Regions from separate parts of the Ideonella sp. genome, predicted to be linked through region 1. Evidence: predicted binding sites of a transcription regulator. Region 1 holds the regulator's gene; each other region holds the start of a gene.
What was found. The regulator FNR, encoded in region 1, switches genes on or off when oxygen is low (the NO sensors DNR and NnrR bind a similar motif). The targets are predictions, from matches to a motif close to TTGATNNNNATCAA.
Positions count from the first base shown of each region.

Region 2: the regulator FNR is predicted to act here: its motif matches at 2,783-2,796, upstream of ACE3SG_RS20185 (DUF2249 domain-containing protein).
Region 3: the regulator FNR is predicted to act here: its motif matches at 2,424-2,437, upstream of ACE3SG_RS10540 (ornithine carbamoyltransferase).
Region 4: the regulator FNR is predicted to act here: its motif matches at 2,983-2,996, upstream of ACE3SG_RS27620 (oleate hydratase).

Region 1 is NZ_JAYSDQ010000026.1:52,861-58,253, reverse strand. Features, by position in the region: gene ccoG (cytochrome c oxidase accessory protein CcoG) at 1-1,542, shown strand, start outside; gene ACE3SG_RS26275 (hypothetical protein) at 1,600-1,854, shown strand; gene ACE3SG_RS26270 (hypothetical protein) at 1,890-2,153, shown strand; gene fnr (fumarate/nitrate reduction transcriptional regulator Fnr) at 2,212-2,997, opposite strand; gene hemN (oxygen-independent coproporphyrinogen III oxidase) at 3,097-4,536, shown strand; gene ACE3SG_RS26255 (sulfite exporter TauE/SafE family protein) at 4,553-5,260, shown strand; gene icd (NADP-dependent isocitrate dehydrogenase) at 5,388-5,393, shown strand, end outside.
Region 2 is NZ_JAYSDQ010000016.1:28,365-33,757, forward strand. Features, by position in the region: gene ACE3SG_RS20180 (amino acid adenylation domain-containing protein) at 1-2,667, opposite strand, end outside; gene ACE3SG_RS20185 (DUF2249 domain-containing protein) at 2,867-3,115, shown strand; gene ACE3SG_RS20190 (SH3 domain-containing protein) at 3,274-3,786, shown strand; gene ACE3SG_RS20195 (MFS transporter) at 3,800-4,993, opposite strand; gene ACE3SG_RS20200 (hypothetical protein) at 5,189-5,393, shown strand, end outside.
Region 3 is NZ_JAYSDQ010000006.1:219,678-225,070, forward strand. Features, by position in the region: gene ACE3SG_RS10530 (ATP-binding protein) at 1-1,048, opposite strand, end outside; gene ACE3SG_RS10535 (hemerythrin domain-containing protein) at 1,189-1,803, shown strand; gene ACE3SG_RS10540 (ornithine carbamoyltransferase) at 1,849-2,352, opposite strand; gene ACE3SG_RS10545 (Crp/Fnr family transcriptional regulator) at 2,588-3,379, shown strand; gene ACE3SG_RS10550 (PAS domain S-box protein) at 3,392-5,393, opposite strand, start outside.
Region 4 is NZ_JAYSDQ010000030.1:16,376-21,768, forward strand. Features, by position in the region: gene mutL (DNA mismatch repair endonuclease MutL) at 1-1,037, shown strand, start outside; gene ACE3SG_RS27610 (pseudouridine synthase) at 1,447-2,259, shown strand; gene ACE3SG_RS27615 (Crp/Fnr family transcriptional regulator) at 2,384-2,956, shown strand; gene ACE3SG_RS27620 (oleate hydratase) at 3,099-4,694, shown strand; gene ACE3SG_RS27625 (FKBP-type peptidyl-prolyl cis-trans isomerase) at 4,753-5,082, opposite strand; partial or broken gene ACE3SG_RS27630 (FKBP-type peptidyl-prolyl cis-trans isomerase) at 5,110-5,393, opposite strand, start outside.

The DNA of each region.
Region 1 (5,393 bases):
ACGGCCAGCAAGCCAGCGGCTCGCGTGATCCCGATCGCCCCCGCGCCGGCTGAGGCCGGTGCAGGCGAGGGCGAGGGCAGCGGCGTTCTTGTCTCGCTGTACCAGAAGCAGAACAAGATCTACCCGCGCGCGGTCAGCGGCACCTTCGCCACCTGGCGCTGGCTGCTGGTCTGGGCTACGCAGCTGGTGTTCTACGGCATGCCGTGGCTGGTCTGGAACGACCGCCAGGCGGTGCTGCTCGACCTGGTCTCGCGGCGCTTCTACATCTTCGGCCTGGTGCTCTACCCGCAGGACTTCATCTACCTGACGGGCCTGCTGATCCTCTCGGCCTACGCCTTGTTCCTGTTCACCGCGGTGGCCGGGCGTCTGTGGTGCGGCTACGCCTGCCCGCAGACGGTCTACACCGAGATGTTCATGTGGGTCGAGCAGAAGTTCGAGGGCGACCGGGCCCAGCGGATGAAGCTCGACAAGAGCCCCTGGACCTGGGAGCGCCTGGCCCGCAAGGGCGGCAAGCAGACGGTCTGGCTGGCCATCGGGCTGTGGACCGGCTTCACCTTCGTCGGCTACTTCACGCCGATCCGCAGCCTGGCGCAAGAGGCGCTGACCCTGGGCTTCGGCCCGTGGGAGTGGTTCTGGGTGCTGTTCTACGGCTTTGCCACCTACGGCAACGCCGGCTACATGCGCGAGCAGGTCTGCAAGTACATGTGCCCCTACGCGCGCTTCCAGAGCGCGATGTTCGACCGCGACACGCTGATCATCAGCTACGACACGAAGCGCGGCGAGCCGCGCGGCGCAAGGCTGCGCAAGGGCGATCCGGCGGCGGCCACGCAGGGCGCGTGCGTCGACTGCGGGCTGTGCGTGCAGGTCTGCCCGACCGGCATCGACATCCGCAAGGGCCTGCAGTACGAGTGCATCGGCTGCGCCGCCTGCATCGACGTGTGCGACGGCATCATGGACAAGATGGCCGCCGGGCTGCCCCAAGCTGCCGCGTCCACCGCGAGCGGCGGCGATGCGGCGGCCAGGGGGCCTTATCGGCGCGGGCTGATCCGCTACGCCACCGAGAACAGCCTCGCCGAGCACCTGGGCTGGCGCCAGATCCTGCAGCGGGTGCTGCGGCCGCGGGTGCTGATCTACAGCACGGTGATGCTGCTGATCGCCGGGGCCTTCGTGGCCAGCCTGGCGCTGCGCAGCCCGTTCCGGGTCGACGTGGTGCGCGACCGCGCCTCGCTGGCGCGCCTGGTCGAAGACGGCCGGGTCGAGAATGTCTTCCGGCTGCAGGTGATGAACGTGACCGAGACACCGCAGCACTACCGTGTCAGCGCGCAAGGCCTGCCAGGGCTGGCCCTGGCGCGGGGCAGCGAGTTGACGCTCGCGCCGGCCGAGGCAAGGTGGCTGACGGTGGCGTTGCAGTTGCCGCCAGAATCGGCCGCCCAGGTGGGTGCCGGCCCCCACCCGATCGAATTTCGTGTAGAACGTGAGTCTGTCGGGGCTGAGCCGCCGGCGCAGGTGAGCGAGAAATCCAGCTTTGTGGTGCCGCGCTGAGAGAGCGGCACGGTCCAACACTGGCCGCCAACGAAGGTGGCCCAGAGGAGTGAAGCGATGAATGCGACCCGTACGCAAGACCAGGCGCTGCAGGCGCGCGCCTGGTGGCGTGAGCCGATGGTGTGGCTGATGATCGGCGGCCCGCTGGTCGTGGTGGTCGCCAGCCTGGTGACTGCGGTCATCGCCGCGCGTGGGGCCGACCCCGTGCTGAATCTGCAAGAGCGTGGCGGTGTGAGCGAGCGCTCGGCCGCGCCGGACGCGATGACGCCCGCGCTGCAGGCACGCAACCACGCCGCCACCGCCAAGCCCTGATGGGTGACACCGTGGCGCCAAACGGGGGAGCCGCCATGCCCCACCACCACGTGGCAGAGATCGATGTTGCGCCGCCGGTGCGCTGGCTGTGCATCCTCTGGCCGGCCTTCCTGATGGCGGGCGTGCTTGAGATGCTGGTCTTTGCCGTCGTCGACCCCCACCAGCTTTCATGGGCCGGTGCCGATTCGGCAGACTGGCAGCCGACAACCGTCTACTCGGTGGCTTTCCTGTTGTTCTGGCTGGTGATCGCGCTCGCGTCGACGATCACCCATTTCCTGACCCACCCGAACGTCGAGTGAGCGGCGCGCGGCGCCGATGGGCGCCGTGACGGCATGGCGCCCAGCCGGTGGCTTGCGCTCAGCAGGTGGCGCCGTTGACCAGCTGCTGCAGTCCAGCCTGGTTGATGATGCGGATCTGGCGCTGCCTGACCTGCAGCAGCCCGTCTTCCTGGAACTTCGAGAACGTGCGGCTGACCGTTTCGAGCTTCAGCCCGAGGTAGCTGCCGATCTCTTCGCGCGTCATGCGCAGCACCAGCGCCGAGGCCGAGAAGCCGCGCGACTGCAGGCGCTGGGTCAGGTTCAGCAGAAAGGCCGCCAGGCGCTCTTCGGCGCGCATGCTGCCCAGCAGCAGCATCACGCCGTGGTCGCGCACGATCTCGCGGCTCATGATCTTGTGGAACTGGCGCTGCAGGTCGCCGAACTCGCGCGACAGGTGCTCCAGCTCGGCAAAGGGGATCACGCAGACCTGCGAGTCTTCCAGCGCCACGGCGTCGCAGGTGTGGCGGTCGCCGCTGATCCCGTCCAGGCCCAGCAACTCGCCGGCCATCTGGAAGCCGGTCACCTGGTCGCGCCCGTCTTCGGACGAGACCCGGGTCTTGAAGAAACCGGTGCGCACCGCAAAGAGCGACTGGAAAGGCTCACCGGCGCGAAACAGCGTGTCGCCCCGGGCCACGGTGCGGCGCGTGGCCACCAGCTGGTCCAGCCGGGCGAGGTCGGTGCTCGACAAGCCCACCGGCAGGCACAGCTCGCGCAGGTTGCAGCTGGAGCAGGCCACGTTGAAGGCGCCAGCCCGTTCGCGGGCGCGTTCCGTGGCGGCCGCGCCGGGCTCGCGCGGGGGGAAAGGGCAGGGGTCGGCAGTGGGCATGATCATCCTCAACAACGGCGCAATTTTTCGCCGCAGGGGCCCCCGTCGGCTTGCGCCAGATCAAGCGCCGGGCCGGCACTGCGCGGCACGATTGGCCCCATGCCTGATCTGACCGTTGCCCCTGCTGCCGGCATTGCCACTCCCGAGTCGACGCCGGGCGGCCTGCCGCTTTCGTTGTTGCGCCGCTTCGACGTGCCGGGGCCGCGTTACACCTCGTACCCCACGGCCGACCGGTTCGTCGAGGCCTTCGGCCCGGCCGACCTTGAACAGGCCTTGCGCCAGCGCGCCGACGGGGCCTGCGTCGGCGCCCGCACGCCGCTGTCGCTGTACGTGCACATCCCGTTCTGCGAATCGTTGTGCTACTACTGCGCCTGCAACAAGGTCATCACCAAGCACCACGATCGCGCCGCCGAATACCTGCTGGCGCTGCGCGCCGAGATCGCGCTGTATGCCAAGGTGCTGGGTGCGCCGCAGCCGGTGTCGCAGCTGCACCTGGGCGGCGGTTCGCCCACCTTCTTGAGCGACGCCGAGCTCGAAGGCCTGATGGCCGAGCTGAACGATGCGTTTCGCCTGACCCCGAATGCCGAGGTGTCGATCGAGGTCGACCCGCGCACGGTGACCGCCGAGCGCCTGGCGGCCTTCCGGCGCATGGGCTTCAACCGGCTCAGTTTCGGCGTGCAGGATTTCGACCCCGAGGTGCAGAAGGCCGTGCACCGGGTGCAGAGCTTCGAAAGCGTGCGCGACCTGATCCTGGCGTCTCGCGCGCTGGGCTACGAGTCGATCAACACCGACCTGATCTACGGCCTGCCGAAACAGACGCCGGCCTCGTTCGCCCACACCGTGGCGCAGGTGGCCGAGTTGCGGCCCGACCGCATCGCGCTGTATGCCTACGCGCACCTGCCGCAACGCTTCAAGCCGCAGCGCCGCATTGAAGCGGCGATGCTGCCGCCGCCGGGCGACCGGGTGGCCATGCTGTCCGGCGCGATCGCGGGCTTCATGGGCCATGGCTACAGCTACATCGGCATGGACCACTTCGCGCTCGCCGACGACGCGCTGGCCGCCGCCAAGCGGCAGGGCCGGTTGCACCGCAACTTCCAGGGCTACAGCACGCAGCCCGACTGCGATTTGATCGGCCTGGGCGTGTCGGCCATCGGCCGCATGGGCGCCACCTACAGCCAGAACGCGAAGACGCTGCCCGAGTACTACGACGCGATCCGCCACGGCCAGCTGCCCACCGTGCGGGGCCTGGCACTGACCCGCGACGACCTGCTGCGCCGGGCCGTGATCATGGCGCTGATGTGCCAAGGGCGGGTCGAGTTCGAGTCGATCGAGCTGGCCTACCTGGTGAACTTCCGCGACTACTTCCGGGCCGAGCTGGGCGATCTCGCCACCTTCGCGGCCGAAGGGCTGGTCACCGTGGAGCCGGGCGCGCTGCAGGTGACCGCGTCGGGCTGGTTCGTGGTGCGGGCCATCGCGATGGTCTTCGACAAGCACCTGCAGGCCGACAAGGTGCGCGAGCGCTTCTCGCGCATCATCTGAGCCGCCTGCTGCCGCGATGACCGCCGCCCTGGCGCTGACCGCCTTGCTGATGGGGCTGGCCGGCTCGCTGCACTGCGCGGCGATGTGCGGTGCCCCCAGCATGGCCGCCGTTCGCGCCTGCGGCGGCTCGGCGCGCAACGCCTGGTCGGCCTTCCACCTGGGGCGGCTGGCCGGCTACGCGCTGGCCGGCGCGGTGGCGGCCGCCAGCGTGGCGGCCCTGTCGCACTGGAGCCAGCTGAGCCCGGCGCTGCGCCCGCTGTGGGCGCTGCTGCATGTGGCGGCGCTGGCCCTGGGCCTGTGGTTGCTGATCCGGGGTCGGCAGCCCGATTGGCTCGAACGCGCCGGCCGCGGGGCGCAACGCGCGGCGCAGCCCGACGCGCAAGGCTGGCAGCGCATGACCGGCCCGGCCAAGGCCGGCGGGGTGGGGCTGGCCTGGGTGGCTTGGCCTTGCGGCTTGCTGCAGTCGGCGCTCGTGGTGGCCGCCCTGGCCAACAACGCCGCCGGCGGCGCGGCGGTGATGGCGGTGTTCGCCATCGCCTCGGCGCCCGCGTTGGGCGTGGCGCCCTGGCTGTGGAGCCGTTGGGCCACGGCCAATGGCCAGGTGCTCTCGGCCGGCGTGCAGGCCGGCGCCATCCGCCTGGCCGGCGCGCTGCTCGCCGCGGCCTCGGTCTGGGCGCTGGGTCACGACGTGATCCGGCAGATCGCCATCTATTGCGTCGGTTGAGACCGGCAGGCCCCTGGGTAGACCCGCCGGCCCCTGGGGGTGGTCAGCGGACTGACAGGCAGCCTGAACTAGAATTTCAGGTTCCGAAAACCCCTTTCACAAACAGCGACGCGCGGAGCAAAGCGACATGTAC
Region 2 (5,393 bases), on a different contig from region 1:
CCCGCCGTTGTTGTTCTTGCCGCTGCCCACCAGCACCGCGTAGACCGTGTCGCCCTCGGCCAGCGCGTCTTCCAGGCGCTTGAGCACCACGATGCCGGCGCCGTCGCAGAACATCGTGCCGGTCGCATCGGCATCGAACGGCCGGCAGTGGCCGTCACGGGCGAAGGTGCCGCCCTCTTGGTAGAGAAAGCCGCTGCGCTGTGGCACCGTGATGTCGACACCGCCGGCCAGCGCCACATCGCACTCGTAGTCGAGCAAGGCCCGGTACGCCTGGTCGACCGCCAGCAGCGTGGTCGAACACGCCGTGTTGAGGCTCACCGCCGGGCCGCGCAGGTCCAGCAGGTAGGCCGTGCGCAGCGCGACGTAGTCTTTCTGGTTGCCGTATTCGACCGCCAGCTTCCCGGCCATGGCCATCAGGTCGGGATGGGTCAGCAGGTTCGTCGTGTAGTAGTGGTTGTCGCCGATGCCGGCGTACACGCCGATGAGCCCCTTGTAGCGCTCGGGGTCGACACCGGCGTTTTCGAGCGCCTGCTGGGCCAGCTCCAGGAAGACGCGCTGTTGCGGGTCCATCACCTTGGCCTCCAGCGGGCCGATGCCGAAGAACGCCGCGTCGAATCGGTCCGCGCCTTCGATCAGCCCGCGGGCGCGCACGTAGTCGGGGTCGTTGCGCAGTTGCGGGTCGATGCCCGGCCCGAGCTCTTCAGGGGCGAAGAACGAGATCGATTCGACACCGTTGCACAGATTGCGCCACAGCTCGTCGAGGTTTTCTGCACCCGGAAACCGGCCCACCATGCCGACGATCGCCACGGCATGGCGCGGCCGCTCGCCCGGGGCCGCGCCGGTGCGCCACTGTTGCGCCCGGCGTTCAGCGCCTTCGTGCAACGGTGCGCTGGTTTCGCGCCCTTCGAGATAGTGCGCCAGCTGCGCGATGGTCGGGTATTGAAAGGCCTTGACGGGCGGGATGTCTGCCCCGAAGCGAGCCCGATACAAGCTCACCATGCGCAGCACCACCAGCGATGTGCCGCCGAGATCGAAGAAGCTGTCGTCGATGCCGCCCTTGTCCACATGCAGAAGCTCGCACCACAGAGCCGCCAGTTGCCGCTCGACGGCCGTGCGCGGGGCGATGTAGGCCTGCGCCAGGTGCGGCCTGGCCTGCAGCGGCGCCGGCAGCGCCTTGCGATCGATCTTGCCGTTGGGTGTCAGGGGCAGGCTGTCGACCGGCTGGAACAGCGACGGCACCATGTAGTCGGCCAAGGTCTGCCTGAGCCGCTGGCGCAGGGCGTCGGCCGTCAACTCGACACCGCTGCCGGTGCCCGTGTAGTAGGCCACCAGGCGCTTCTCGCCAGGGCTGTCTTCTCGCAGCACGACCACCGCCTGCCGGATGCCGTCGATGCGCGCGAGCGCGGCTTCGATCTCGCCGAGTTCGACGCGAAAGCCACGGATCTTGACCTGGTCGTCGATGCGCCCCAGGCACTCGAGGTTCCCGTCGGGCCGAAAGCGCGCGAGGTCGCCGGTGCAGTAGAGCCTGGCACCCGGCTTGAACGGATGGGCGATGAACTTCTCGGCGCTCAGCGCGGGCCGGTTGAAATAGCCCGACGACAGCCCTGCCCCGCCGATCAGCAACTCGCCCGTGCCACCGGGCGGTACCGGCTGCCGTTGAGCGTCCAGCACGAGAACCTCGGTGTTCGCAATCGGCCGGCCGATGTGGATGTCGCGTGCGTTGGTGACGCGGCAGCAGGTCGACCACACGGTGGTTTCGGTCGGGCCGTACATGTTCCACAGCTCGACGCCGCGCGCGAGCAGTTGCTCGGCCAGGTCTTCGGGCAAGGCTTCGCCGCCGACCAGGGCCTTGAACGGTGACGCACCGTCCCAGCCTGCGTCCAGCAACAAACGCCAGGTGACCGGCGTGGCCTGCATGACGGTGGCGCCGTGCGTGCTCAGCAGCGCTCGCAGCGCACGGCCGTCCATCGCATCGTTGCGGCTGGCCATGACCACGGTGGCCCCCACCGTGAGCGGCAGCTGCAACTCCAGCACCGCGATGTCGAACGACAAGGTGGTGACGGCCACCAGCACGTCGTCTCGCGTCAAGCCCGGTTCACGGGCCATGCTCACCAGAAAATTGACCACCGCGCCGTGCGGCACGACCACGCCCTTGGGCTGGCCGGTGGAGCCCGAGGTGTAGATCACATAGGCGGGGTCGTCGGCGCACCCCATGGCAGCGTTTTCGGCGGCGTTTGCCGTGAGCCGGGTCGCTGGTGCGTCGTCGATGCGGGGCGCATCGGCATCGAGCAACAGCTGCCGCTCGCGCGGCAGGCCGAACGTGCCCGCCAGCGCGGCCGTGGACACGAGCAGCGTGAGCTGCGCATCCTGCGCCATGAAGCTCAGCCGCTCGCGCGGGAACGAGGGGTCGAGCGGCACGTAAGCCGCCCCGGCCTTGAGAACGCCGAGCACCACGGCGAGCAGGTTCGCGTCTCGCTCGAGGCACACGCCCACCCGGTGCCCGCGCCCAACGCCGCGTTCGCGCAAGGCCGCGGCCAGGCGCTCGGCGCGCGTGTCCAACTCGGCATACGAGAGCGTCTGGGCCCCGGCCACGAGTGCCGTTCGCTGCGGCGTGCGTCGGGCTTGCGCCTCGAACAGTTCTTGGATCAATGTGATCGCATCGGCCATGGCATCCCTCGCCCATTGGGGTGTTGTGGCGAAGCATGTTTTCATGCCCCCACCGGGGCAGCCTTGTCCTTGGACAACAAACCTGCGAACGCCGCGGGCCCTGGTTGGCCAGGTGTTGCTCAGGGTCAAACGCACCGGCGAGCAGACGGTCGAACATCGAGCCAGCCTGGCGTTGACCAGCGCCGATTCGGAGCGACACATGACCCTCACCACCTATGGCACGAAGATCGACCTGCGCGACATCCCGCCGCGCGACCACCCCAGCCTCGTGCTGAATACCTACCGCCTGCTGAAGGCGGGGCAATCGATGGAACTGATCCACGACCAGGATCCCCGTCCGCTTTACTTCCAGCTCCAGGAACACGAACCGGGCGGCTTCCGCTGGAATTGCGTGGAAGAGTCTTTCTCTGTCTGGCGCGTGCGCGTGCTGTGCCCGTCGCTGGCCTGAGGTCCCTGCGCGAGGCGCGGTGATCGACATGCCGATGAGCGACACGCTGCGGCAGAATCTGAAACTGCGCAGCGACAAGCCGGCGGGCTGACGAACGTCAGCCCCCCACCGATGCGGCTGCCGCAGCGAATTCAATGTCGTTGGCACGGGAGCCCATCATGCTCAGACCACTGACCTTCTCGATGCTCGCCGCGGCGCTGCTGGCCTGGCAGCCCGCGCCGGCCGCGGCAGCAGACACCTACCTGGCCCACGAGACGTCGCTGTTCGCCGGCCCGTCACCCGATCTGCCGCAGGTCACCACGCTGCCTGCGGGTGCCGACGTCTCGGTGCAAGGCTGCCTGGACGACTTCACCTGGTGCGACGTGGCCGCCCAGCGCGGCCGCGGCTGGGTCTATGCCGACAACATCGCCCGCCGCCCGGACGGCGCGAGCGTGAGCGTGCGCCGCACCGGCATCGAGGTCATCGGCTTCGACCTGCTGGCCTACTGGGCCCAGAACTACACCGACCAGCCGTGGTACGAAGAACGCGAGCGCTGGGCGCGCGCGCCGCGGGTCAATCGCCAGCGCTGGCCTCAGTTCCCCGGCCAACCGCCCATCAACCCTCAGCCGCCCCCACCGCCGCCACCGCCGAAGCAGCCCACGCAACCGGTGATGCCGCAGCCGCGGCCTTGAGCGCTCGGCACCACTAACGCGGCATCAACGCCACGAACGCGACGATGGCCAGCAGCGACAGCGCCGCTGCCGCCCCAAAAGCCGCTGCCGGCGCCACGGCCCACAGCAGGCCGGCCAGCAGCGAGGCCGGCAGGTACAGCACGCCGGTCACGAAGCCGAAGACGCCGATCGCGGTGGCGCGGCGCTCGGGTTCGAGGTCGGCGATGAAGGCCTTGCCTTGTGATTCGTCGATGGCGTAGAAGATGCCGTAGACGGCGAACAGCGCCGCCAGTGCCCATCGTTCGGTGATGAAGGCCGCGCCGAGGTTGATCAGCCCATACAGCGTGTAGCCGAGCAAGATGATGCGCGCGCGGCCGACCCGGTCGCCCAGCAGCCCCGCGAACGGCGCCACGACGACGCAGGTGGTGTTGAACAGCGCATACAGCAGCACGATCTCGGCCACGCCAAAGCCCAGCTCGTGTGCGCGCAGCAACAAGAAGCCGAGCGAAAAATACGCCAGCGCGAACAAGGCCGACGGCAGCAGAAAGCGTTTGAATCGTGGGCTCAGCAGGGCCCACGCGGCCAGCGGGCTCTCGCGGCCGTGCTGCACGGCCGGCCGCTCGCCGATCAGCGCCAGGACCACCAGGCTGGCCAGTGCCGGCACGAAAGCCACCCAGAACAAGGTGCGGTAGGTCGACGCCGATTCACCCAGCGATTGCAGCAGGCCATATGCCACCAGCGGGCCGACGACGGCGCCGGCTTTGTCCAGCGCCTTGTGCACGCCGAACGAGTAGCCCCGCGAGGCCGGCGGTGCGATCGAGCTCAGCCATGCGTCGCGCGGCGGCCCGCGAAAGCCCTTGCCCAGGCGCTCGACCACGCGAAACACCGCCAGGCCGGTGATCGCGCTCGACACCAGCAGGATCGACTTGGCCAGCGTCGAAAAACCATAGCCCGCGATCACCAAGGCCTTGCGCCGGCCGCTGCGGTCCGACAACCAGCCCGCCAGCAGGTTGAGCGACGAGCTCGACAGATCGGCCAGCCCTTCGACCAGACCCAGCAGCGCGCTCGAAGCGCCCGCGATCGTCGTGAAGAAGACGGCGAAGACCGCGAAGATCATCTCTGAGCTCACGTCGACCAGAAAGCTGACGAGGCCGAGCTTCAGGACGTCCGGATGCAGCCGGCGTGCATCGGCTGCGGGTGTGTCGCGCCCCTGCTGCGGCTCGGTCATGCTGCGCTCCCTGTCATGGCGCTGCGACTGTACCGAAGGGGGCTGCGCCGTCGGCGGCGGTGACCATCGAGCCGATCAAGCGCGCGATATTCGATGCAGTGAACACGGAATCCGCAGACTTCGTCAGCCGGTGTCTTCCCCCAGGCGCGAAAGCGCAGTCAGAATCGCCGCTCACCGTGTGCGCAACGACCTCGAATGCCAAGAACCTCACCCGATCGAGCTGCTGAAGTGCTGGAACTGGCGCAGCAGCATTTCGAACAGGGGCGGTTGATCGCGACGATCGAACTGCTGGCGCCCCTGGCCGGCGGCGGGCTGCCTGCCCCGTTGGTGGCGAAGGTCGAGCACCTGCGCTGCGTCTCGGCCTACCGCCTGGGCCAGCTCGACGTCAGCCTGCAGAGCA
Region 3 (5,393 bases), on a different contig from region 1:
GCAGGGCCATCACCTGCCGGACGATGTAGAGCCCCAGGCCGTTGCCGGTGTTGCTGTCGCTGCCCCGTGCGCCGCGCGAGAACAGGGTGGGCAAGAGTTCGGGGCGGATCCCCGGGCCCGAATCGCTCACCTCGATGACCAGGCCCAGCGGGTCGTCCGAATCGTCGATCAGCACCTTCACCGGCGAGCCGGGCGGGCTGAATTTCAAGGCGTTGGACAGCACATTGCGCAGCGCCAGCCGCGCCAGGCTCATGTCCATGAAGGCGGTCCGCGTCGACGTGTTGCGCCGAACCTGGATCCGATGTCGCTCGGCGTCGGGCATGTCCGCGATGCTCACGGCGATCAGCGTGTCCACATCGGTATCGGTGCGCAGGATGGGCTCTGGCCGCGCCAGCAAGGCCGCCACGGCCAGCGTGTTGTCGATGCTGCCCAACACCTGGCCCAGCACGGTCTGTGCGCGCACCAGTTGCTCTGCCGCGAAACCCTCGCCCATCGTGCGCAGCGCCCCTTGCGCGCTCTGCAGGGCGGCCGAGGCGTTGTTCAGCGGCTGCCGCACTTCGTGGGCGAGGACATCGAGCATTTCCGTCCGCTCGTGCAGCAACGCATCCAGCGCCGCCGCATGCTCTTCGATCTGGTTTCGAAGAAGCTGCTCGCGGCGCAGGGCGGCTTGCGTCTCCTTCAGCTGGGTCACCTCGGTCACCTGGACCAGGAACCCCCGGACGACACCGTCCACGACGTCGGGGATGTACTCTGCCAGGCTGTGGCGTTGAACGCCCCCCGGGCCCGGGACGATGCGCTCGAACACCTGGCTTTCACCGGCCAGCGCCGCGCGCATGTACGGCTCGTTCTGCGCGAACAGGTCGGGGCCGAGCAGGTCGCGGATCGAAGTGCCGATCAGGCGATCGGGGTCGGCGCCGAACCATCGCTCATAAGCCCGGTTGGCGAACCGGCAGCGCAGGTTGCGGTCCCAGTAGGCCAGCATCGACGGCACACGGTCGACCAGCAGCCGCATGTAGTAATCGACACCGTTGTCGAATTCGTCGCTCATCGGGATGGCCTTGCAAGATGGATCAGGCTTCTTCTTGGCATTCTGCGGCCTGTTCCGTGCCCCAGCGGTCTCGCGGCTTGATCTTCAGCAAGGGGGCAGGGGCGCCGCCGAGCGAAGCTGTGGTGAAGGAGATTTCTGCCATGGCCCCCTTGACCCTGACCGTTCTTCGCGACGAGCACGCGGCGCTGGCCGCGATGCTGCGCTCGGTGCTGCTGCTGTTGGGCGACCACCGCCAACGCGGCACGCTGCCGGATTTCTCGGTGCTGCGGGCCATGCTGTTCTACGTCGACGAGTTTCCCGAGAAGCGCCACCACCGCAAGGAAACCGAGCTGCTGTTCCCGAAGCTGCGGGCCCGCACCCCGCTGGCGCGGCCCCTGTTGGACCGCCTGGACCAGGACCACGCGAGCGGCGAACAGCGGGTGCGCGAGCTGGAGCATGCGTTGCTCGGCTTCGAGATGATGGGTGAGTCGCGGCGCGACGCGTTCGAGCAGGCGATGGCGCGTTACGTCGATTTCTACCTGGCCCACATGGCGCTGGAAGAGCGCGAGGTGCTGCCGCTGGCCGAACGGGTGCTCACCGCCGACGACTGGCGCGACCTGGACGAGGCCTTTGCCGCCAACCAGGACCCGCTGACCGGCCACGACGCCGAGGGCCCATACCGCGCGCTGTTCACCCGCATCGTCAATCTGGTGCCTGCGCCGCTCGGCCTGGGCCCGGCATCGACCGCGGCCAAGGCCGCTGCCCGTCGGGGGTGAGTGGAAGAAGAGTTGACCGGCCGCCTGCGCCGGCCGGCCGGTCCATCAGATGATCGTGGACAGCAGCACGGCCTGCATCACGTAGCGGCGCTTGTCGGCCAGCGGCTCGTCGCCGGTCAGCAGTGGCGCCAGTTCGGCGCTGGCGTGTGAGGCCGTGGCCAGCCCGTCGTAGACCGGGATGCTGGCGACGCCGGCCAGCTGCTGCACCAGCGAGGCCGGCAGGCCCTGGCATTCGACGGCGTCGTACAGGCGCCCGAGCAGGCGGGCGGTGTCCTGCACCTCGTTGTATTGGCTTTGCGGCGTGAACGCCGAGCGGATGACGGCCACATGCCCGCCCAGCGCGGCGGCGGCGGCGCAAAAATCTTGTGCGGCGGTGGTCTCGTCGTTGGCGCGCAGCAGCCCCAGCTTCTTTCCCCGCAACAAGGGTTGCGTGGTCCCGGCCTGGGCGGCGCGCTGCAACTGGCGTGCGCTGTCGAGCAGCGTCTGGCGGTCGGGCCAAGGCAGCTTGGCAGGTCCGTCAAAAGAGCCGGGTTGGGCGAGCGGGTGCATGGCGTTTGGGGAGGTGGTACGCACGACAGGGATCTTGGGAACGAAGCCTACGGGCCCGCACGGCCGCGGCTTTGATGCCCGTCAACCCACCGCCGTGCACTCCGTGTTGATACCGAGTTGACACAAGGTGTTCACGCAGCGTTACCGAGCGACGCCGGCCGTTGTCACGCCATTGCCGGGCGCTGCCTAGCATTCACTCACCGCCCCAAGCACCGACCCTTCAGGAGAGACCGACATGCTGAGCACCGCCACCCCCCACGCCGCCGCCCCGTTCAACCGCGCTGCCGTGGCTGCCAGCTGGGTGCCCAAGAGCGATGCGGCCGCCAACCAGCGCGCCAGCCAGGCGACCTCGGACACGCTGAAGCTGCTGGGTGACCGCCTGTCGCCGCAGCGCCGCGTGGTGCATGCTGGCGACGTGATCTACCAGGCCGGCGAGCGCTTCGGCAACCTCTACATCCTGAACTCGGGCTTCTTCAAGATCGTCACCGTGTCGCCCGATGGCCGCGAGCAGGTCGTGGGCCTGAAGTTCCGCGGCGACTGGCTGGGCTTCGACGGCATCGCCAACAACGAATACGCCTGCGACGCGGTGGCGATGGACATCGGCGAGGTCTGGATCGTCCGCTACGACACGCTGCTGGCGGCCTGCGCGGCCCAGCCGGCGCTGTTGACGGTGCTGCACGAGGCGATGAGCCGCGAAATCGCCCGTGACCGCGACTCGCTGATGTCGGTCTGCACGCTGCCGGCCGATGCCCGCGTGGCCGATTTCCTGCGCTACTGGGCCGAATCGCTGGCCAAGCGCGGCATGCGCACCGACCAGATCACGCTGCGCATGACCCGTGCCGAGATCGGCAACTACCTGGGCATGACGCTGGAAACGGTCAGCCGCGCACTGTCGAAGCTGGCCCGCGACAACCTGATTCGCTTCGTCGAGAAGGGCCGCCGCGACATCCACATCCCCGAGGTGAACGCGCTGAGCGAGTTCATCCAGGGTTGCCTGGCACCCGCTGCGAGCCCCGTTCTCCAGTGACCCAGCGCAGGCTCAGGCCTGCGAGATGACCCGGGCGATCGCCCGCGCCAATTGGGCACGGGTGTAGGGCTTGGGCAGCAGCTCCCAGCTGGCTGGCGCTTCGCGGTCGGCATCGAGCAGCTCTGACGAGAAACCCGACATCAGCAGGATCGCTAGCCGCGGGAAGCGCTGCTGGGCGAGCTGGGCCAGCGCGGTGCCGCGCATGCCGGCCCCCAGCGCGATGTCGGTCAGCAGCAGGTCGAAATCGGCGTCGGGCGACAGCACGTCCAGCGCCTGTTCGGCACTCGTGCACGCCGTCACCACGCACCCCAGCGTGTCGAGGAAGGTGCGCACCACCGCCCGCACCTCCGGGTCGTCTTCGACCAGCAGCACCTTCAGGCCCAGTGGCACGGCGTCGCCGGTGGCGGGGTCGACCTCTTCGCGGCCGATGTCGGTGCCCGGCCGCGGGATGTAGAGCGTCAGCGTAGTGCCTTTGCCGGCGGCGCTCTGGATCTCGACCGCGCCCTTGGACTGTTTGACGAAGCCGTAGACCGTGCTGAGCCCCAGGCCGGTGCCGCGGCCGAGTTCCTTGGTGGTGAAGAAGGGCTCGAACGCCCGCTCTTTCACCTCGTCGGGCATGCCCGTGCCTGTGTCGGCGATCGAGATCGCGACGAAATGCTCGTCGGGCGCCGTGGGGTCGTCCAGCTCGCTGCGCAGCTCGGTCGGCAGGTGCGCGCGCGCACGGCCGCTGAAGCGCAGCGAACCACCGTCGGGCATCGCGTCGCGGGCGTTGATGGCGATGTTCAGCAGTGCCGATTCGAGCTGGCCCGGGTCGGCCAGCACCGCCGGGCAATCCGGCGACGCGTCGACCTCGATGCGGATGCGCTGGTCGAGCGTGCGCCGCAGCATGTCGGCCAGCGAATGCAGCAGCTGGCTCACGTCGACCGTGTTGGGCTGCAGCACCTGCCGGCGCGAGAACGCCAGCAGCTTGCTGGTCAGCTCGGCGCCACGCCGGCTGGCACGGGCGGCCGCGGCGACCAGCTGCTGGCCATAGGCATCGTCGGCCAGGCCCGGCAGCTCTTCCAGCACCTGCAGGTTGCCCTGGATCACCGTCAGCAGGTTGTTGAAATCGTGGGCGATGCCGCCGGTCAGCTGGCCGACGCTCTCGAGCCGCTGGGCGTGGTTCAAGGCCTCTTCCGACTGGGCCCGTTGCTGGCTGCTGGCCAGCAGGTTGGCCAACGATTCGAGAAAACGCAGCTCGTCGTCACCAAAACGGCGGTCGCCGCGCGCATGCACCGTGAGCACGCCGGTCACCCGGCCGCGGTCGGACAGCGGCACGGCCACGCCGCTGGTCAGTGCAGCCTCGGCGTAGGCGGGCGGCATCTGGAAGCGCTGTTCGGTGCGGTAATCGGTGACAACGATGGGTTTGCCCTCGGCGTAGACCAGCCCCGCGGGCCTGTCGGGGCGGTTGGGCACCCGCGCGCCGACGCCTTCGCCGGGCAGCAGCCCGACGCCGCCGGCGACGCGAAACTCGAGCCGGCTGGGTTCGAGCAGCATCACCGATGCCGATTCGACCTGCAGCGCTTCGGCGGCGATCGCCGGGACCTGGTCGAGCAGGGCCTGCGGGTCGCGCGCATCCACCGCCAGCCGGCCCAGCTGCGCCAGGTGCTCGCTGTAGCGTGCCCGCTGCAGGGCCTGCAACACACGCGGGTAGGCGCCGATGTCGCGGATGGCCGCCACCACCAGCGGCAGGCCGTGGTCCTGCAGCGGGCTCAGCGCGATCTCGACCATCACCTCGCTGCCGTCCCGGCGCCGGGCCACCAGTTCCATCTGGGTGCCCATCGGCCGCGAGCGGGGGGCGCGGCCATAGGCCTCGCGGTAGGCGGCGTGGCGCGGGCGGATGCTGTCGGGCACCAGCATCTCGATGCCGGCGCCGATCAGCTCTTCGATCGTGTAGCCCAGCAGCTTCGCGGCGGCCGGGTTCGCCAGCACGATCTTGCCGGCGGCGTCGGCCACCAGCAGCGCGTCGGGGTAG
Region 4 (5,393 bases), on a different contig from region 1:
ATGAAGACGTGCTGCACGGCCAGCGCCAGCCGGCCTATGTGCTGTTCATCGACATCGAGCCGACGCGCGTCGACGTGAACGTGCACCCGACCAAGATCGAGGTGCGGTTTCGCGAATCGGGCGAGGTTTATTCGGCGGTGCGGCGCGCGGTCGAGGGCGTGCTGGCCGCCACGGGCGGCAGCCCGATGGGGCGTGCGGTCGAGGCCATCGCCGCTGCGCAGCCGGCCACCGAAGCCCGCCCCTTCCCCCCCGCACAGCCGCCCAGCGGCCTGCCCTGGGGCGCGCAGCAACAACGCCTGAGCCTGGCCGACCTGGGAACCTTGTACGCCCGCGAGGCGCCGGCCCCATGGTCCGTGCCCACTGCCGCGCCCATGGCGGGCAGCGCGGCGCCCATGAACGACATTGCCCGCAGCGATGAGCCGCCGGCGCCGGTCGAGGCGAACGACTGGCCACTCGGCCGTGCGTTGGCGCAGCTGGCCGGCGTTTACGTGCTGGCCGAGAACGCGCAAGGGCTGATCGTCGTCGACATGCACGCAGCCCACGAGCGCATCGTCTACGAGCGTTTGAAGGCCGCCGCGCGGCAGGCACCGCTGGCGGCGCAGCCACTGCTGATCCCCAGCACCTTTGCCGCCACGCAAGAAGAGGTGGCGGTGGCCGAAGCCCGCGCCGCCGACCTGGCCGCGCTGGGGCTGGACATCTCGCCGCTCGGGCCCACCACGCTCGCCGTGCGGGCCCGCCCCGCCGCCCTGCCCGACGCCGACCCCGTCACGCTGGCCCGCTCGGTGCTGCGCGAACTGGCCGACTTGGCCGAAGCCGACGCCGGGCGCATGATCGAGCGTGCGCAGGACGAGATCCTCGCGACGATGGCCTGCCACGGCGCTGTGCGCGCCAACCGCCGGCTGACGATCGAAGAAATGAACGGGCTGCTGCGCCAGATGGAAGCCACCGAGCGCGCCGACCAATGCAACCACGGCCGGCCTACCTGGCGCCAGGTCACGATGAAGGAACTGGACGCGCTCTTCCTGCGCGGCCGTTGACACGATGACCATCAATTCCGACCGCAACATCCAGCGCACGCCCAAGCGTGCGACACGAGCGGCCACGCCCGCTGCTCCCGCGCCCGCCGGCACCCCGGCAGCCCCTGCGCCCGCCGGCCCGCCTGCCGTGCCGTCCGTCCCGGTGTCGTACGCGCCGCCGTCGTCGCGCCCGGCATACGGGAACGCCCCGCAACGCGCCCCGGCACCCCATCGCTCACCCGCGCCCGCTTACGCCAAGACAGGGCGACCGGATCAGGCTGGCCGGCCGGCCCGGCAGGATCAAAGCCCCTGGCCGGCCCGGCCGGACCAACCCAACCGACCGCCCAGGCCGGACCAACCCGCCCGGTCGGCCCGGCCGGACCAGCCTCCCAGGTCGCCCAGGCCCGACCAAGCCGCCGGCCCGCGCCGCGTGCCACGCGACGAAGCACCGCCGCCGCAGGTGCGGCCCGCCCCGCGCCCGCCGACCCCGCGCACGTCGGACGCCGAAGGCATCCGCCTGTCCAAGCTGCTGGGTGACCGCGGCCTCGCCTCGCGCCGCGAAGCCGACGACTGGATCGCCGCCGGCTGGGTCAAGGTCGACGGCCAGATGGCCGTGCTGGGCCAGCGCGTGCTGCCCGACGCCAAGATCGAGGTCGACCCGCAGGCGCACAACCAGCAGGCGCAGCGCGTGACGATCCTGCTGAACAAGCCGATCGGCTATGTCTCGGGCCAGGCCGAAGACGGCTACGAGCCGGCCAGCGTGCTGGTGACCGCATCCACCCATTGGCCGGACGATCCGCACCGCCGCCCGTTCCACCCCGGCCACGCCCGCCACCTGGCCCCGGCCGGCCGGCTGGACATCGATTCGACCGGCCTGCTGGTGCTGACGCAGGACGGCCGCATCGCCAAGCACCTGATCGGCGAAGACTCCGACGTCGAGAAGGAATACCTGGTGCGCGTGGAATACCAAGGCGAAGGCACGCTGCCCGAAGCCGACCTGAAGCGCCTGCAATACGGCCTGATGCTGGACGGCAAGCAACTCAAGCCCGCCAAGGTCAGCTGGGCCAACGAAGACCAACTGCGCTTCGTGCTGCGCGAAGGCCGCAAGCGCCAGATCCGCCGCATGTGCGAGCTGGTCGGCCTGAAGGTCGTCGGCCTGAAGCGTGTGCGCATCGGCAGCGTCGTGCTGGGCAAGCTGCCCGTCGGGCAGTGGCGCTACCTGGGCCCGCACGAAAGGTTCTAGAGCCCCCACGCCCCCTCCGGGGGCTGCCCCCCGAGGGGGCTCGCGCAGCGGACCGGCCAAGCCGGATCCGCGCACGCCACTTGAAGAGGACGGCGCTTCGCGCGCCCCGAAGGCCCAGCAGTTCGTGCGACAAACCCGACTTCTTCTGGAAAAGGCCGCCGCAGAGCCGTTGCCGGACTGGGACGACCTGGCGTCCAGCTTCAGGCTGGGGCAGTTCGGCAAGGGCGCCGATGTGTTTGCCGAGGGCGAGTGGCAGCCGTTCGTCTACGTGGTGCGGCGTGGCATGGTCAAGCTCAGCTACATCAACGAGCTGGGTGACGAGTGGATCAAGTCATTCATCGGCGACGGTGACTTCTTTGCCTGCCCCAACGTGCTGGTGGCCGGCGGCAAGACCGACTACTCGGCCATCACGCTCGAAGACAGCGAGATCGAGCAGGTCGACTACGCCAGCCTGCGCCGCCTGATGGAGCGCCACCCGGCGTGGCAGCGCGCCGTGCTGCAGTTGCTGGAATGGCACATCGTGCGCAAGGAGCAGCGCGAGCGCGAGCTGCTGACGATGCGCCCCGATGAGCGCTACCGGGCCTTCCTGGCCACGTTTCCCACGTTGGCACCGCGCATCCAGGTGCGGGACATAGCGCATTACCTGGGCGTCACGCCCGAGGCCCTGAGCCGCATCCGCAAACGCCTGCGAGCTTGATCCCGGTCAACCCCGGGCCCGCCCAATTGATCCTGATCATTTGATCGCCCCAGGCACGGCGGCGAAGCTGGCGACTCGCCTTCGCCGGCCACCCGGTGAAGCTCAGCGGACCCTCCGCACCCCTCACCCGATGGCCACATCCATGCACGAAATTGCTCCCACCACCCCGCGCGCCCAGATCAAAGCCTATCTGCTGGGCGGCGGCATCGGCTCGATGGCCGCCGCCGCCTTCATGATCCGCGACGCCCAGGTGCCCGGCGCCAACATCACCCTCCTCGAAGCCGGCCCGCTGATGGGCGGCAGCCTGGACGGGGCCGGCGATGCCGAGCGCGGCTACTCGCTGCGCGGCGGGCGCATGCTCACGACCGACAACTACGAGTGCACCTGGGACCTGTTCAAGTCGATCCCTTCGCTGGAGCACCCCGGTCGAAGCGTGTTCGACGAGACCCTGGCCTTCAACGAAAAGTACAAAGCCCATTCGATGGCCCGCCTGGTCAACCGCCAGCGCGCCAAGATGCCGGTGGCGTCGATGGGTTTCTCGGCCCACGACCGCCTGGACCTGCTCAAGCTCAGCAACGCCAGCGAAGAAGAGCTGGGCACCTCGGCCATCACCGACTGGCTCTCGCCGTCGTTCTTCGAGACCGAGTTCTGGTTCATGTGGGCCACCACCTTCGCCTTCCAGCCCTGGCACAGCGCGGTCGAGTTCAAGCGCTACCTGCACCGCTTCATGCTCGAGTTCTCACGCATCGAGACGCTGGGCGGCGTCAAGCGCACCGTCTACAACCAGTACGACTCGTTCGTGCGGCCGCTGCAGGCCTGGCTGCAGGCGCAAGGCGTGCAGTTCGTGATGGACGCCAAGGTCACCGACCTGGAACACCGCGAAGAAGACGGCCAGTTCGTCGTCACGGCCATCCACTACCAACACGCCGGGGCGGCCGAACGCATCGAGGTGGCGGCCAGCGACCTCGTGTTCTTCCAGAACGGCTCGATGACCGACGCGTCGAGCCTGGGCTCGATGCAGAGCGCGCCGCCAAAGCTGGACAAGCAAGACAGCGGCGGCTGGGCGCTGTGGGAAAAGCTGGCCGAGGGCCGGCCCGATTTCGGCAACCCGGCCGCGTTCAACAGCAGCATCGCCGAGTCGATGTGGGAGTCGTTCACCGTCACGCTCAAGGACAGCGTGTTCTTCGACAAGATGAAGGCGTTCAGCGGCAACGAGCCCGGCACCGGCGGCCTGGTGACCTTCAAAGATTCGAACTGGCTGATGTCCATCGTGCTGGCCCACCAGCCGCACTTTGCCAACCAACCGGCCGGCGTGCAGGTGTTCTGGGGTTATGCGCTGTTCCCGGACCGCATCGGCAATTTCGTCGCCAAGCCGATGGCCGAATGCAGCGGCGAAGAGATCCTGCGCGAGCTGTGCGGCCACCTGCGCTTCGATCTCGACGCCGTGGCCAACGCCAACTGCATCCCCTGCCGCATGCCCTACATCACCAGCATGTTCATGCCGCGTGCGCTGAGCGACCGGCCGCTGCCGGTGCCGAAGTCGTCGAAGAACCTCGCCTTCGTCAGCCAGTTCGTCGAGATCGCCGACGACGTGGTCTTCACCGTCGAATACTCGGTGCGGGCCGCGCAGATGGCGGTGTATGAGCTGCTGGCGGTGGACCGCGAGGTGCCCGCCATCATCCGGCACGACCGGTCGGTGAAGACGCAGTTCGAGGCGCTGGTGAAGGCCTTGAAGTAAGGCGGGCCTCCCGGCCCGGCCCCTTTGCTCGCCGCGCGAGCAAAGGGGCCTGCAAGACTCAAACCGCGAGCAGCTCGACCTCGAACACCAAGGTCGCGTTGGGCGGGATCACGCCGCCGGCGCCACGGGCACCATAGCCCAGGTGCGGCGGGATCGTCAGCACGCGCGTGCCGCCGACCTGCATGCCCTGCACGCCTTCGTCCCAGCCACGGATCACCATGCCGGCGCCGAGGTCGAACTCGAAGGGGTCGTTGCGGTCCTTGCTCGAATCGAACTTGCGGCCGCGGTTGTTCGGCGCAGCGGCGTCGAAAAGCCAGCCGGTGTAGTGCACGGTGACGCTGTCGCCTTCCTTGGCGACGTCACCGCTGCCGACCACCACGTCGTCCATCAGCAGCTTCGGCCGCTCGGGCGTGGGCAGCAGCTCGACCTCGAACACCAAGGTGGCATTCGGCGGGATCACGCCACCGGCGCCGCGCGCACCGTAGCCCAGCTCGGCCGGGATCGTGAGCACGCGCGTGCCGCCGACCTGCATGCCCTGCACGCCTTCGTCCCAGCCACGGATCACCATGCCGGCGCCGAGGTCGAACTCGAAGGGGTCGTTGCGGTCCTTGCTCGAGTCGAACTTGCGGCCGCGGCCGTCGGCGGCCTTCGGGTCGTGCAGCCAGCCGGTGTAGTGCACGGTGACCGTCTGACCAGCCT